DNA from 2 places in the Aeromonas sp. TS_SC_11 genome. Region 2 is predicted to be linked to the other one. Evidence: riboswitches for the same ligand, from Rfam matches in the RefSeq annotation. Region 2 holds a riboswitch; the other holds the start of a gene.
What was found. A riboswitch is a leader RNA that binds a small molecule or an ion and turns the genes downstream of it on or off. The one in region 2 is predicted to bind lysine.

Region 1: another riboswitch for lysine. It lies ahead of lysC (lysine-sensitive aspartokinase 3); the one in region 2 lies ahead of AC1P02_RS18170 (Na+/H+ antiporter NhaC family protein).

The regions. Positions count from the first base shown of each region.
Region 1 is NZ_CM170470.1:3,072,127-3,075,537, reverse strand. Features, by position in the region: gene argA (amino-acid N-acetyltransferase) at 211-1,539, shown strand; lysine riboswitch at 1,648-1,872, shown strand; gene lysC (lysine-sensitive aspartokinase 3) at 1,962-3,314, shown strand; gene AC1P02_RS14360 (protein kinase family protein) at 3,406-3,411, opposite strand, start outside.
Region 2 is NZ_CM170470.1:3,923,922-3,927,332, forward strand. Features, by position in the region: gene AC1P02_RS18170 (Na+/H+ antiporter NhaC family protein) at 1-1,461, opposite strand, end outside; lysine riboswitch at 1,548-1,719, opposite strand; gene AC1P02_RS18175 (H-NS family histone-like protein) at 2,040-2,447, shown strand; gene AC1P02_RS18180 (cob(I)yrinic acid a,c-diamide adenosyltransferase) at 2,514-3,077, opposite strand; gene AC1P02_RS18185 (DUF3820 family protein) at 3,074-3,304, opposite strand; gene queE (7-carboxy-7-deazaguanine synthase QueE) at 3,306-3,411, opposite strand, start outside.

The DNA of each region.
Region 1 (3,411 bases), 850 kb from region 2:
GATAACAGGTTATGAGCCGGGATCAACCAAGGCCACAGCCAGACTGGTGTTGCTGTATTTTTCGCCACCTTCTCGTCTCTCGTTTTTCTTCAGCGTCATCAAGCGAACAAAATGGTGGCATAAAATGGCCAAATCAATATTTAGTCTTGATTTGTGAATTTATTTTCATATATTGAGCCCATTGCTGTTTTTTTATGGAAGAAGCCTCAAGTGCGTGAACGCGAACCCAGCCTGGTCTATGCCTTTCGGCAGTCTACCCCCTATGTCAATGTGCACAGAGGCGCCACCTTTGTGCTGATGATGGGAGGGGAAGCCATCTGCCACCCCAATTTTGCCAATATCGTCAGCGATATCGCCCTGCTGCAGACGCTGGGAATTCGTTTGGTGCTGGTGTTCGGTTCACGTCCGCAAAACGACGAGGCACTGGCTCGCGCGGGTATCGAAGCCCAGTACCACAGGCGGATCCGGGTCACCGATGACGAGAGCTTCGCCATCATCAAACAGGTGTGTGGCGGCCTGCAGTACGACATCACGGCCCAGCTCTCCATGGGGCTGGCCAACACCCCCATGCAGGGGGCCCGCATCAGTGTGGTGAGTGGCAATTTCGTCACCGCCCAGCCGCTGGGGGTGGATGATGGCATCGACTTTTGTCACAGCGGTCGGGTACGCCGCATCGACGTGGAGGGGATCACCCGCCAACTGGATCAGAAGGGGCTGGTGCTCATCTCCCCCATCGGTTGCTCGGTCACCGGCGAGAGCTTCAACCTGAGCTCGGAAGAGGTCGCCCGCCGGGTGGCAGTGGATCTCAAAGCCGACAAACTTATCTGTTTCAGCAGCACCCAGGGCGTCATGGACAGACACGGCGAAGCCATCTCGGAGCTCTTCCCCGAGCAGGCCGAGGAGCTGCTGGTGGAGCTGGAGCAGGCGGGGGAAGAGATGTCCGGCACAGCCCGTTACCTGCGTGCGGCGATTGCCTCCTGCCGGGGCGGCGTACCCCGCTCCCATCTGGTGAGCTATCAGGATGACGGCGCCATGTTGCAAGAGCTGTTCAGTCGCGACGGCCTCGGTACCCAGATAGTGCGGGAAAGCGCCGAGCAGGCCCGCGCCGCCACCATCGAAGACATTGGCGGCATTCTGGATCTCATTCGCCCGCTGGAGGAGGACGGCATTCTGGTGCGCCGCTCTCGCGAGCAGCTGGAGATGGAAATAGACAAGTTCACCATCATAGAGCGCGACGGCCTCATCATCGGCTGCGCGGCGCTCTACTGCTTCATGGAAGAGGCGATGGCGGAGATGGCCTGCGTCGCCATTCACCCCGAGTATCGCAACTCCAATCGGGGGGATCAGCTGGTGGCCAAGGTGGCCGAGCGGGCCAAGCGGCTCGGCATTCGTCGCCTGTTCGTGCTCACCACCCGCTCCATTCACTGGTTCCGGGAACGGGGCTTCGATCCGCTGGAGGTGGAAGACCTGCCGGTGGAACGGCAACGGCTCTACAACTGGCAGCGCCGCTCCAAGGTTTTGTCAAAAAACATTTCGTAACTTGTTGATCTTGTGCCGAGTTGTCGCCGAATGTTAACTTTTTCACAATCTCGATTGACAGTGCAATCCAGCACAGGGTATTTCTAATTGCACTCCACCGCCTGCGGTGGAGCCAGAAGAGGAGCGCTGCCCAGGCAGCCCAAGGGAGGACACCAGCGTCCGATGAACTTGGGTCAGGGGGAGCAGCGCCGAGACGGGTGAGGCAACTGGATACCTCAACGTCGGCTGCGGGGGCTGAATCCCCCGGGTTGTCATCGGTAGTGGTCATCCCCCACCGAGCCCCACCAGGGGCTGGTACGGGATGGGCTCTGCGGGTGGAGTGCTTCTGGCCGGGATAGCTTCTCTCATTCCTGCCATTTTCAGCCTCCTCCTCTCTTTTTGCCCGATGGAACCGGATTTTTATATTAAGACAGGAGTAAGCAATGAGCCCGATCAATGTCGCCAAGTTTGGCGGAACCAGTGTCGCCAATGCCGCGGCCATGAACAATTGCGCCAATGTGGTGCTGGCCAATCCGGCAAGCCGAGTGGTGGTGCTGAGCGCCAGCGCCGGCGTCACCAATCTGCTGGTGGCACTGGCCCAGGGCGATCTGGACGAGGCAGGCCAGGAGGTGCAGCTGGCCAAACTGGCCGAGATCCAGCAGGCCATACTGACGGCACTGGGTGATCCCGCCGACGTGAGTACCCTGATCCATGCCACCCTCGGCGAGATCCGCACCATGGCCCGCCAGGCCAGTCAGCATACGGATGCGGAGCTGGCTGACAGGCTCATCGCCTGTGGCGAGCTGATGTCTACCCGCCTCTTTACCGAGCTGTTGCACCAGCGTGGTATCAAGGCCCACTGGCAGGATGTGCGCCAGCTGATGCGCACCGACAGCCGATTTGGCAAGGCGACCGTGGATCTCGCCGCCACTCGCGACCTCTGCCAACAGACGCTGGGGCCTCTGCTCGGCGACAGCCTCATCATCACCCAGGGCTTCATCGGCTCGGATGCCGATGGCCGCACCACCACGCTTGGTCGCGGCGGCTCCGATTACAGCGCCGCCCTGCTCGCCGAAGCGCTGGATGCGGGCAGCATAGAGATCTGGACCGATGTGCCCGGCATCTACACCACGGATCCGCGACTGGTGACACGTGCACGCCCCATTCCCGAAATAAGCTTCGTGGAAGCGGCCGAGATGGCTACCTTTGGCGCCAAGGTGCTGCACCCGGCCACCCTGCAACCGGCGGTGCGCCAGGACATTCCTGTCTTTGTCGGCTCCAGCAAGGATCCCGCCGCCGGCGGCACCTGGATCCGCGCCAGCACCAGCACCAACCCGCTGTTTCGCGCCGTGGCATTGCGCCGCCAGCAAGTGCTGGTGACCCTGCACAGCCTCAACATGTTCCACGCCTACGGCTTCCTGGCCGAGGTGTTCGGCATCCTGGCCCGCCACCGCATTTCGGTGGATCTCATCACCACCTCGGAAGTGAGCGTGTCGCTCACCCTGGATCACACCGGCAGCCAGAGCAACGGCGAGCCCGTGCTCAGCGACAAGGTGCTGGCCGAGCTGGGTCAGCTGTGCAAGGTAAAGGTGGAAACCGGTCTGGCACTGGTGGCGCTCATCGGCAACCGCATGAGCGAGGCGGCTGGGGTGGGCAGTCAGGTCTTTGACGCCATTCGCGAGCACAACATCCGCATGATCTGTTATGGCGCCAGTGCCCACAACCTCTGCTTCCTGGTCAAGGAAGAAGAAGCGGGCCACATCGTCAATCGCCTCCACCAGGAGCTGCTCGACTGAGCCAGCCGAGGTTTGACACTGCATAAAAGAGGGGCACTCAGGGTGCCCCTCTTGTCGTTGATGCCCATGTCATCGATGCAGATACCAGCGCCTACCC
Region 2 (3,411 bases):
CAGGTAGCCGAGCGCGGCACCAAAGGCGATGGTCAGCGCATAGGGCAGCTGGGTCATGACGTGATCGATATGATGGCAACCGGCACCCGTGGCCGACAATATGCTGGTACTGGAGATGGGCGAGCTGTGATCACCGAACACTGAGCCTGCGAGTACGGCGGCCAGCATAGGCAACATCAGGCTGATGTCACTGGCGGCCGCCATGTCACCGGCCAGGGGCAACATGATGCCGAAGGTGCCCCAGCTGGTACCGGTGGCAAATGCCATGGCGCAGGAGAGGATAAACACCACAGCAGGCAGCACTTCGATCGGCAGGTTGCCGTTCGCCAGGGAAGCCAGATATTTACCGGTTTCCACATCCCGCACCACAGAGCCGATAGCCCAGGCAAACAGCAGAATAGTGATCGCCGGCAGCATGGCCATCACCCCTTGGGGCGCGGCCTTGATCCAGTTCTTGGCACCCAGCTTGAGGCGCAGCGCCAGGCCGATGGAAACCACCAGGCTGCACAGGGCACCGTAAACCAGAGAGGAGCCGACATTGGTGTTCTCGAACGAACCGAGCACGCTGAAGGGCAGCCCCTTTTCGCTCAGCACGGCAGCCCCTGAGTCAATCATGAAGTAGACGGTGGCGGCGGTCAGCGTCAGGATCGGCAGCACCATGTCAATCATGCCGCCATTGCTCTCCTCCGGGCTCTCCATATCCAGACCGATGGGACGGCCCTTGGATTCATCCCACAGCTTGCCTTCCAGCGCCCACTGCTCATGTTGACGCATGGGGCCGATATCGAACTGAAACGCGATCACCACCAGCACCATGATCAGGGTGAACACGGCGTAGAGGTTCATCGGGATCATCTCGACAAACGCAGCAATCGGGCTCTGCTCGGTCAGACCGTGCGCAGCCATGATACCGCCTACCAGGGCGATAATGTAGGCGCCCCAGGAGGAGATGGGCATGAGCACACAGACGGGAGCCGCAGTGGAGTCGAGCAGATAGGCCAGCTTGGCGCGGGAGATCTGGAAGCGATCCGTCACCGGACGGCAGATGGCTCCCACCGACAGACTGTGAAAGAAGTCATCAATAAAGAAGGCAAACACCATCATGCCGGTGAGCGCCTTGGCCCCCTTGCGGGTCTTGGCACGGCGCTCGGCCCACTCGGCAAAGGCGCGGGTGGCGCCGGAGACGCTCATCAGGCTGATGAGGCCACCCAACAGCAGCATGAACAGTATCATGTTGACGTTGTCACGATTGAGCGCGCCATCGACCCAGAAGATCTTGAGCACTGTGTTCAAGATGTAATGCAGGGAGTCGAGGGGAGAAAACTGATTGAGCAGCAGGCTGCCGGTCAGGATCCCCGCCCCCAGCGACAGCAGGACGCGGCGGGTCAGGATCGCCAGGGCGACGGCCAACAAGGGGGGAACGACAGACCAACCTGAGTCGGCGTACTGAATGATGTCCATGATCTCTTTGCACCTAAAGACAGCAGGTGGAGATCTACCGAGAGGATAAAGAAACAAAACCCATGGGGAGGTTATACTCCTCAGCCCCTTCAGGTAGCGCTCCATAGTGGATGACTATGGCAGTCCTGCACCTGTTCGATGCAGAACCAGCAGCCCGGTATGATGGCCTGGCTACTTCGGCGCTGACTCCTTTCCTTGTGCATCACAGGCATCACCCTCCGCACAAGTAGTCATAGGCAGCGCGCCTCTACTTAAAGGTATTCGGGGCACATTTTATCGTGCTGGCACGTTATGGCAAGTTTTTTGATTAAATCCCCACGTTGGCCATTTTAAAATGGGGAAAAGGTAGTCAAATGGTGCAAATATTTTGGTTTTGTCGCTATTTTCACCTGCTTGGAACTCAGTCGGATATGACGTATTCAATATTACTGAATCCAGTCTGTACTCAAAACAGTTCACTTATTTTGCACGCTGAATTTATTATTTTGCTTATCTTGACTTAATAGCAAGCTGGCGTATAAATTACCCAAAATTACTCTTTTCATTTAATTCCCTCCTTTGCTCGCGTGGTGGACACTATGAACGAATTTTTGAAAGTACTGCTGAATATCCGTAGCTTGCGCGCAGCGTGCCGTGAGTTGACTCTGGAACAATTGGAAGAAGGCCTGGAAAAACTCTCTGCTATTGTTGCCGAACGTCAGCAGGATGAAGCCGCCGATCGTCAGGCCCGTGAAGAACATCAGCGCAAAATTAACGAATATACCGAAATGCTGAAAGCCGCTGGCATTGATCCTGCCGAGCTGGTTGGCACAGTGGCTAACGAGCCAGCCAAGGCTGCGAAAAAAGGCAAGCGTGCCCCACGCCCTGCCAAATATCGCTATCTGGATAATGGTGTTGAAAAGACCTGGACCGGTCAGGGCCGTATGCCTTCCGCGATTGCCAAGGCCGTTGCCGAAGGCAAATCCATCGAGGAATTTGCCATCTGATTGGCAAATCACCGACCAATAAAAAACCTCGCACTGCGAGGTTTTTTATTGCCTGATATAACGCCATCAGCCCCGTTCGGCTGCCTTGACCCAGAGCACTTCCGGCGTCCCGGTGCAGGCCAGCAGGTAGCGGGCTATGGTGAAGAACCAGTCACTCAGCCGGTTTACATAGGGCAGTATGGCCGGATTGATCTGCTCTGCACGGCTCAAACTCAGCAGCAGGCGCTCACAGCGACGGGTCAGGGTTCGCACCACGTGAGCTTGTGACGCAGCACGGGAACCACTGGGCAAAATGAAATTGCGCAGCAGGGGTAAATTGGCGCTGTAGGCATCGATTTGCTGCTCGAGGCGCAAGGTCCATTCGTTATTTACCTGCCAGATGGCCTCATGCTGGCCATCGCTGGAAAAAGCCAACTCCCCACCCAAATCGAACAACTCTTGCTGCAATAATACCAGGTCGGCTAATAACCCGGTTTCAGCTGCGGGCACCTCCGCAATGAGCAGACCTATATGAGAATTCAATTCATCGATATAGCCATAGGTTTCGACCCGCAGCTCATCCTTGGCCAATTGCACACCATCGGCCAGTCGGGTCATGCCTTTATCGCCCTGCCTCGTATATATCCTCATACCGACATCCTGTTAATAATGGGAACAATCATGGATTCGAGCCCGTTCAGCTTGATTTCATAGGCAAGGGCCAGCGTTTGACCCAGCGCACCGGCAGGAAAACCGGTGCGTGCCATCCACACCAGATAGGGCTCCGGAATATCGATGATGCGCCGCCCCTGATATTTGCCGTAAGGCATCTTGGTGGCCAGGGTGAGCAGCACACGCTCGTCGGATAACCACTCCATATTAATCAATATCCAGATATTTATGAGTCTGGATAGATAGCCGCCAATTACGGGCAATACAGACTGCCATCGCCAGCTGGGTAGCACGGGGCTTCTGGCTGATGGGC